4 regions of the Zoogloea sp. JDB1 genome follow, and region 4 is predicted to be linked to each of the others. Evidence: riboswitches for the same ligand, from Rfam matches in the RefSeq annotation. Region 4 holds a riboswitch; each other region holds the start of a gene.
The links. A riboswitch is a leader RNA that binds a small molecule or an ion and turns the genes downstream of it on or off. The one in region 4 is predicted to bind cobalamin.

Region 1 (2,173 bases), 1.7 Mb from region 4:
TCTGGCGCAGGCGTTCGACCGCATGGCCGGCACGCTCGATGATGCGCACACCGCCGCCCTTCAGCGTGTAGCCGAAGGTCACCCTCTCGATGCGGCCGCCATCGCTCTCGGCCTGAGTACGGAAATCTGCGAAACCCTCCAGCCAAGCCAGGTTGCGAAACGCATCGTCGGCATTCAGGAAAATGTAATTGCGCGCCACCTGGGGCTTGAGATAGTTGAGCTGGGTGCTCAGGTCGTGGAAATATTCGAAAGCCGCGCGCAAGCGCCGGTCCAGGCTGGTCTTGGCAGCGTCGACCCGTTCGAACGCATCTTCGACGGCCCGCTGGCGGGTCTCCACCTCACCGCGCAACTGGTCCAGCAGACCGCCGCTCCGCACCGTAGGCAGCGGCTCCTCGTCCTTTTGAACGGCAGCTGCCTGGCCCGCCAGGCGCACCGGCGGGAAGTCGTTGCCCGGGACCTCGTGATAGGTCTCCCTCGAACGGGGCAGGCCGGTGTAGCGGGAGTCGATCTCCTGCACGCGTTTGCGCGCTGCCTCAAGGTCAAAGGAATTGATGTCGGCGAGCAGGGCCTCGGCCTCCGCATCCAGGGCGTCGGCATTCGTGTCCTCGCATCGACTCCGGTCCCTGTCAGAACAAGCGTCAGGAAGAGAAGACGAGGCCATGCCGCGGCCGGGCGGGAAAAAGGGATCGGGTTGCACGGCAGTCAAGACACCACGGGATATTGATCCGCTGGAGGGACCGGGGTTATTACAGATGCAAGTATTCCGCTGCCTGCGGGCTGGGTCAATCCCGGAATGGTGCGGGATTACCCTCCAATCCCTGTGAAAAATTCCCAGTCCCGGAAATTCTATCCCCGAAACGGGCAAAACCCAGCATCGATCCCTGCCTGCCGCCAGGGAAGCTTGCGCGCGTAAAGAACATACAGTTAGACTCCGCGCCGTTACGGGTGCCGACCCCGCGTCTGCGGGAAAGGTGAAACGGGAAGTCCGGTGACGTCGGGAGCATGCTCTCCCCGACCATTCCGGCGCAGCCCCCGCTGCTGTAAGCCTGACGAATCTGCTCTACGCCACTGGGTTTTTCCCGGGAAGGTTGGCAGACGAGAATGAAGGCGAGCCAGAAGACCGGCCTGTGACGATTGGGTGTGGTACCGGCCCCGGGGTGTGGGCAGATCCGACCGATGGGCTTGCCCAGACCCGTTGCCGTCCTGTTCCCTCCGCTGTTTCCCGGAACCGTCGCCGCCACAGGTCCGCACCCGCCTGGTCTGTATGCGTTTGTTCTGCACATCCCCGTTGCCCTGCCGCACTTCGTTCAATCGACACGAAGGAAAGCAAACATGCACATCGAACCGGGGTACGTCGCCAGTGCCAAGATCGTCGCCGCCAACGCCGCCGCCGTGGCGCTGCTCGGCAGCCAGTCCGTCCACCTCCTCAAGCAACCGCAGCTGATCGTCCGCACGCTCATCGCCGGCGTCTTCTTCACGCTGTTCATGCAGGCCTTCCACCTGAAGGTTGGCCCGTCCGAGCTGCACTTCCTCGGCGCCATGCCGATCTACCTGTCCCTCGGCTTCGTACCGGCCTTGTTCGGCTTCGCCATTGGCCTGCTGGCCCAAGGGCTGATCTTCGAGCCGACCGACCTGGTGCACCTGGGCGTCAATACCCTGTCCCTCGCCGTGCCGCTGATGGTCGTGCATGCCACCTTCGGCCAGCGCCTCGCCAAGCTGGATGTACGCAGCATCCTCAAGCTCGACGCCGCCTTCTACAGCGGCGTGACGCTGATGGTCGGCTTCTGGCTCGCCATCGGTGAAGTCGCCACGCCCTTCTCCGCCTGGCTCGCCTTCGCTTCGTCCTACGCCGCCATCGTGATGGTCGAGCCGATCTTCACGCTGCTGGCCCTGCAGGCCATCGGCCGCCGCCAGGACAACCCGGTGGTGCGCTTCTGCTTCGCCGCGAAGGCTGCCTGATGGCCGGCAAGGTCTGGTTCGTGGGCGCCGGTCCGGGCGACCCGGAGCTGCTCACCGTGAAGGGCCGCCGCCTGCTCGAAGAAGCCGGCGCGATCCTCTTCGCCGGCTCGCTGGTCGATCAGGCGGCGACGCTGTTCGCGCCGCCCGGCTGCGAGATCCGCGACTCCAAGGACATGACGCTGGAAGAGATGAGCGCCTGGCTCCTCGACCAGAC
Region 2 (2,173 bases), 2.8 Mb from region 4:
AGACCGCGCCCAGTTTCGGGCTGGCCTGGCTGGCGGAGGCGTCGCCGCCGTTCGTCATGTTGTTGGCACCGCCCAGTGCGGTGGATTCGGCACGGATAGCGTCGTAGCGGGCGCCAATGTTGGTGCGGAACCAGGGTAGCCATTGCGTCCTGGCGTCAATGAAGACGCCCGACGCTGTTTCAGTGATCCTGTCTTCGCGAACGGTGTCGGTGCGCTGGCGATTGACCGTGTTGTAGAGGCCGACCTTGCTGATGCGGTCCTGGCGCAGCTGGACGCCGGCGGTGAGCTCGGTATCCCGCAGCGCGGGGCTGAGGAACCAGGTGCGGCGGAGATCGCCCCCCCAGACGACGCGCTGGTCAGCTTGTTCATGCTGGTCGCCGGCGAGGCCGCTGATATAGCCGGAGGGCGCGGAGAACAGATTCAGCCCGTAATCGATCACGTAGGCGTTGGCACGGGTGGCGCTGTTCTCGCCGGTGAGCGCCCATTCGCCGGACAGGCTGTAGCGATGCGTGTGTCCGCCGTCGTTGGGAAGCAGGGTGCCGTAGCGGCCGATTTCGCCACTGGCGATGGCTCTCGCGGGCACGTGTTCGGATGCGGTCCAGTCGGCCTTGTAGAGCATGGCCGTCAGGGCGAAGCCGTTGGCGGCGGTTCCCGACGACAGCCGGAAGACGGCGTTCTGTTTCTCGAGGTTTTCCGGTTGATCCCAGGGGCCATCGTTTCCGGCCACCTCGATCCCCGCCAGCAGGTTGAAGCCGTTGAACTCCGTGCTGCCCGCAGTGAGCAGGCGGCTGTAGTTGTGCTGGCCGACGGTCAGGTCGATGAAGGGGGCAGCCAGCTTCCGCTGGTAGTCGATGCGGGCACTGCCGCTGGTGGCGAAATCACCGTCCTCCGCGCCGTAGACGCCCTTTTTGTACTTCACGGTACTGACCAGCTCGGGAATCAGGAAATTGAGATCCATGTAGCCCTGGCCGTGCGCGTGGCTGACCATGTTGATGGGCATGCCCATGACGTGGGTCGAGAAGTCGCTGCCGTGGTCGAGGTTGAAGCCGCGCAGGAAGTACTGGTTGGCCTTCCCGTCGCCGGAGTGCTGGGTGACGATCATGCCTGGCACGACCTCCATCACTTCGGCAGGGCGAAGCAGCGGCCGGTTCGCCAGTTGCTTCGCGGTGACGGTGCCTTCGCTCGCGGAATCGGCTACTCCTATCAAATCCCTGCTACTGCTGTTGACGGTGACTTCCTGCAGCGTGGGAATACCGGCTGCGAAAGCAGGGAAGGAGCACGTGGAAAGGACGGCCAGCATCAGGGGCCGCATGCGCTGCTTCATCATGAAGATGGCGGCGCGACGGGAGAAGCTGCGGGGCGAGGGAGGGTGGAACTTGCGTTGCGCGTCTGGCATGAGGTCGAACGTCCTGGTGGACCGTCCGCACAGCGAAGACGACAGGCAGTGCCAGAGGCAGTGTGCTTTTGCCGCCCTCTGCACCCCGCAGACGGTCTGTTGCAAGCGCCCCCGGTCTGATCCAGGGACATCGAGCAACAGGCCGGTCTCCGGGCTCGCAAGTGACATCGGACCGATGTCGAGTGCATCGCCTTCCCAAACTCTTCGCGCACGCCGTGTTCGACGTCACGTAGGAGATCAGTGGCTGGCCATCGGGGAGGACGACCGGGATGTACCTGAACTTGCTTACCGTTGCGGGGGCAGCCAAGGCTTTGCAGAAAAACTACGCACCTTGTTCCCGTTTAACCCGGAATGCCATGGCATTCCGGGCACCTGCTGCATGGGATCGCTGAAATTCGAAGTGAATTCAACGAAGCCGCGCATTCTATGCCTTGTTGAAAAACTCTGTCGATATGAGATTTGTATGGTTTGGGCCAAGGCGCCCGGGCGATCAGGTTGATGTCGTGCCCGGATGGTGTCCAATCCGCCAGGATTTCAGACCTTGTACAGCTGTAGTGTGGCGATCTGACGTTGGGCCTGTTCGTCCAGGCTGCGGGCTGTGACGGACGATTGCTCCGCTGCGGCAGCGGCCTCTTCGGCCATCTGTGCGATGCGCTCGATCTGCACGGCGATGTTGTTGCTGGCTGCACCTTGCTCGCGGATTGCGTCCGAAATCTCGGATACGACGTGGGCGGTGTCGCTGGCCGCCGTACCGATTTCCTTGATCGCCTTGTCCGC
Region 3 (2,173 bases), 2.7 Mb from region 4:
AGTCAATCCGCAACGCCCCCAAACTGCGGCAACGGCGCCCGCAGGCCACCGAGCAGGAAGGACATCAGGCGCGGCAGCAGCCTGTCGAAGCGGTCCATCTCAGCCTCGTCCTCGATCTGCCAGTCCGTCACGACGCGCAACGCGTCGATGCCGGCGATCGCGAACGAGGTGGCGCCGAGCATGAAGTGGAAGCGCCAGACGATCTCGGCCTTGGGCACATCCGGCAGCGCCTTGAACAGCGCTTCCTTGTAGCGCTCGACGACGGTCCGGTATTCGCGGGCGAGAAAGGTATGGATGAACTCGGTGGGCTCGGTGAGGGTTCGCCCGAGCAGGCGCAGGAAAGTCATGCCGCCGCGGGCCTCGTTGTCGGCCAGGCGCAGCAGCGTCCCGAAAAAACCATCCACGATCTGCGACGGCTTCAACGGCTTGCCCGCCGATTCCCGCTCCAGCGCGTCGAGGATGCGCATGCGCTCATCGTTGAGCCAGTCGAGCCGCCGGCGGAAGACCTCCTGCATCAGGGACTCCTTGGAGCCGAAGTGGTAATTCACCGCTGCCAGGTTGACGCCTGCCCCGCTGGTGATCTGGCGCATCGACGTCCCTTCGTAGCCGTTCGCCATGAAGAGGCGCTCGGCCGCATCGAGAATTCGTTCGCGGGTGTCCGCATTGGGGGTTTCGACAGCTTTCGGTGCAGCCACTTCTGATACTCCGTCCTCGTACAGTCGTTTGAACATAAAGTGATCCTTACGTGGATGCAAGCACCGGAGTCAGCGCCACGAACAGCAAGCAGGTGTCCCCCCGCACATCCATCGGCCGTAACGCCTGCATCCCCATGGAGGATCAGGTGCGCTCACCCAGCGATACCCCCAGAACCAAGACCTACTATTGGTTGATCCATAAATCACCTCAATCACTAAATAGCCGATCAACGCATTGACATCCCCACCAGCCGCCGCCTACACTCCGCCCCGTCATTGGTTCCCCGCAAGGGGATGAAAAGGGAAGCCGGTGCGAGACCACGGTCTCAATGCCGGCACTGCCCCCGCAACTGTAATCGGCGAGTTTCGTGCCCCCACAGCCACTGGATGCGCTCCGGGAAGGCCGGCACGACACGCGGACCCGAGAGTCAGGAGACCTGCCATGGCCCAATCCTTTTTGCGCTTTTGGGGCGGGGTGTCCCTGAAACGAGGAGTCTTGCCGCCGTTGCGTAGTGGGCCGCCCTGCCGGATTCCCGCCATCGTGCAAAGGCAGCGCCCTCGGCTCTCCGCCCCCCGGACACGGAGAACCCGCTTTGCAGACCGCCATCCTGAAATCCCCGCCGAGCCACGCCGGCAGCCATGAATCCGCCGTCGCCGCGCTGCAGGTCATCCGCCGCAACGGGGCCGTCGTCGCCTTCAACGCCGACAAGATCGCCGTGGCCATGACCAAGGCCTTCCTCGCCGTGGAAGGCAACGCCAGCGCCGCCTCGTCCCGCGTCCGCGAGATCGTCGGCCGCCTCACCGACACCGTGCTGCGCGCCCTCACCCGCCGCCTGCCGGACGGCGGCACGGTGTCCATCGAGGACATCCAGGATCAGGTCGAACTGGCCCTGATGCGCTCCGGCGAGCACGACGTGGCCCGCGCCTATGTGCTGTACCGGGAGCGCCGGTCGGCGGAACGGGCCTCCGTGCCGGTCGACGCCGCCACCGCGACTGTCCTCCACGTGCTGGACGGCGAGCGCCGCATCCCCCTCGACACCGCCCGCCTGCTGGCCAACTGCCGGGCAGCCTGCGCCGGCCTGGGCGATGGCGTCAGCCCCCAGACCATCCTCGATCACGCCCTCCGCAACCTCTACGACGGGGTGCCCCTCGCCGACGTGGACCAGGCCCTGATCCTCTCCGCCCGCGGGCTGATCGAGCGCGAACCCGGCTACAACCAGGCCACCGCGCGCCTGCTGCTGGTCAGCCTGGCGCGGGAGGTGCTGGGCCACGGCGTGCAACTGGATGCGTTGGCCGGGCTGTACGCCGAGCAGCTGCCGGAATTCGTCGGCCGCGGGATCGCCGCCGGGCTGCTCGACCCGCGCCTGGCCGACTTCGACCTGGCCCGCCTCACCGCCGCCCTGCGCCCAGAACGCGACCTGCAGTTCGGCTACCTGGGCCTGCAGACCCTCTACGACCGCTATTTCCTGCACGAGGAC
Region 4 (2,173 bases):
GCGGATGTCGTTCTGCCACATGAATTGCTGCTGGGTGGTCTTGATCGACGCGCCACTGGGGGCGTAGGACGCGAAGTCCTTCGAATCGTCGACGGACTGGCCGAAGCGAACGGTGCTGGTCCAGACGTCGCTGAGGCGGTTGCGGCTGTACAGGTTCCAGACGTTCTGCACGTCGTCGTTGAAGTTGTCGAAGCCGAGGCCCGAGTCATAGTGGTTACGGCTGGTGGCGTAGAGGATTGAGCCGCCGACTTCATGGCCATCTGCCACGCGGTAGCTCAGCTTGGCCGACAGGTTGCTGTTGCGGTACGGATCCTTGTCCGGGTTGTAGTAGTAGGGCTGCTTGGTCTTGCTGTAGATGGCGCTGTAGCCGTCGCTCTCGGCGTAGCCACCGCGCACCGAGTAGGACAGCTTGTCGGTGCCGCCGGACACGCCGGCAGAGGTTTCGCGGGTGCCGTAGCTGCCGACGCCGACGAAGGCGTCCACCTTCGGCGCGCCTTCGCCCTTGCGCGTGAAGATCTGGATCACGCCGCCGATCGCGTCGGCGCCGTACAGTGCGGAAGCCGGGCCGCGGACGATTTCGATGCGTTCGATCTGCGACAGCGGGATGTCCTGCCAGCTCGGCGAGCCGAGAGTGGCGGAGCCGAGGCGCATGCCGTCCACGACCAGCAGGGTCTGGCGCGGGCTGGCGCCGCGAATGAAGATGTCGGTGGCCTTGCCGGGGCCGCCGCTGGAAGCCATCTGGATGCCGGGCTGGCGGGCCAGCAGTTCCGGCAGCGAGAAGGTCGAGCCGGCGCGTTCGATCTGCTCGCGCTCGATGACGGTCACGTCGGCGAGGGACTCGTCGGCACGCTGGGCCTGACGGGTCGCGGTAACGACAACCGTGGGTTGTTCGGCGGGGGCAGCCAGAGCGATGGCGGGGAAGGCGGAGGCGACCGCCAGGGCAGCTGTGGAAAGTCGGATGATCATCTGTCAGGTTCTCCCGGACCCGGTGGCGTCCCCGCCGACTCGGGTGGATTGCGTGTGGAAGCGCAGGGGAGGTACCGCAGAAGGCCGGACAGGATCACGGCCGCGCGCGTTGCCACCACCCCGTGGCACTTCCGCTGTTGTGTGATCGAGGCCGGTATCCGGGCTCGCAAGCCGAGCCGGTGCGGCACAATGCCGACCGGACAGGACGCATCGCCTTCCCAGACCCGACGGGCCCAGTGGCTATGTGATGCGCCTTGCGCTTGCTTACCGTTGCGGGGGCAGCACAGGCCTTGCGGCTTCCTTGGAAGCACGCGCACCTGTTTCCCGTTTAACTCCTGACCTGGACGGCCGCTGGAGCACCTGGAGCACGCGTATCGCCGGACCGATTCGGCCCTGTGGCGACAACGGCGGCGATAATAGCACCAAAATCAGTCACTTCCCGAATTGGGTTGACGTGAGCGTCAATCCGCTGGAGCCTCTTATGTCATCCGAATTGATCCTGGGCGGTGCCCGTTCCGGCAAGAGCCGCCATGCCGAGCAGGCTGCCGCCGCCAGCGGCCTGGCCGTGCATGTGATCGTTACCGCCGAGGCGCTGGACGAGGAAATGTGTGTGCGCATCGCACGCCACCAGGCCGACCGGCCGGCCGGCTGGAATGTCGTCGAAGCGCCCCGCGCGTTGGCGGCGGCACTGCAGGCGACGACAGCGCCGGAGCGCTGTGTGGTTGTCGATTGCCTGACCCTGTGGCTGGCCAACCTGCTCGACGGGGCCGAGAACCTGCCGTCGGCCGCCGGTGCCGAGCTGCTGCCGGCCTTCGCCCGCGAGCGTGCGGCGTTGCTCGAGCTGATTCCGCAGTTGCCGGGGAAAGTGATCTTCGTCGCCAATGAGGTGGGTCTCGGCCTGGTGCCGGAGAGTCCGCTGGGCCGCCTGTTCCGCGACGAGGCCGGGCGTCTCAATCAGGCCGTGGCGGCCCTGTGCGGGCGGGTGATTTTCGTCGCCGCGGGCCTGCCGCTGGTCCTCAAGGGGACCTGAAGGGCGGGTGGTAATAGGTCACAGTTCGGCGATGTCCCGCCACATAGCGGCCGCTGCTTGCTGCACGGCACCATCGATCCCTCAAAAAAACAAAAGGGATCCACACCATGAGCACTCAACGCCTTGCCAGCAACGTCGGGCAGATCTGCCGCATTGCGCTGCCGTCCTACCCGGGCA

Region 1: another riboswitch for cobalamin. It lies ahead of AC1PPK_RS22165 (energy-coupling factor ABC transporter permease); the one in region 4 lies ahead of AC1PPK_RS04150 (TonB-dependent receptor domain-containing protein).
Region 2: another riboswitch for cobalamin. It lies ahead of AC1PPK_RS17265 (TonB-dependent receptor); the one in region 4 lies ahead of AC1PPK_RS04150 (TonB-dependent receptor domain-containing protein).
Region 3: another riboswitch for cobalamin. It lies ahead of AC1PPK_RS17760 (ribonucleoside-diphosphate reductase subunit alpha); the one in region 4 lies ahead of AC1PPK_RS04150 (TonB-dependent receptor domain-containing protein).

What each region holds. Positions count from the first base shown of each region.
Region 1 is NZ_CM161496.1:4,889,507-4,891,679, forward strand. It holds gene AC1PPK_RS22160 (hypothetical protein) at 1-661, opposite strand, end outside; cobalamin riboswitch at 927-1,143, shown strand; gene AC1PPK_RS22165 (energy-coupling factor ABC transporter permease) at 1,333-1,959, shown strand; gene cobM (precorrin-4 C(11)-methyltransferase) at 1,959-2,173, shown strand, end outside.
Region 2 is NZ_CM161496.1:3,813,000-3,815,172, reverse strand. It holds gene AC1PPK_RS17265 (TonB-dependent receptor) at 1-1,396, opposite strand, end outside; cobalamin riboswitch at 1,520-1,787, opposite strand; gene AC1PPK_RS17260 (methyl-accepting chemotaxis protein) at 1,931-2,173, opposite strand, start outside.
Region 3 is NZ_CM161496.1:3,922,946-3,925,118, forward strand. It holds gene AC1PPK_RS17755 (TetR/AcrR family transcriptional regulator) at 3-731, opposite strand; cobalamin riboswitch at 955-1,154, shown strand; gene AC1PPK_RS17760 (ribonucleoside-diphosphate reductase subunit alpha) at 1,289-2,173, shown strand, end outside.
Region 4 is NZ_CM161496.1:944,227-946,399, forward strand. It holds gene AC1PPK_RS04150 (TonB-dependent receptor domain-containing protein) at 1-966, opposite strand, end outside; cobalamin riboswitch at 1,099-1,345, opposite strand; gene cobU (bifunctional adenosylcobinamide kinase/adenosylcobinamide-phosphate guanylyltransferase) at 1,448-1,996, shown strand; gene AC1PPK_RS04160 (protease inhibitor I42 family protein) at 2,104-2,173, shown strand, end outside.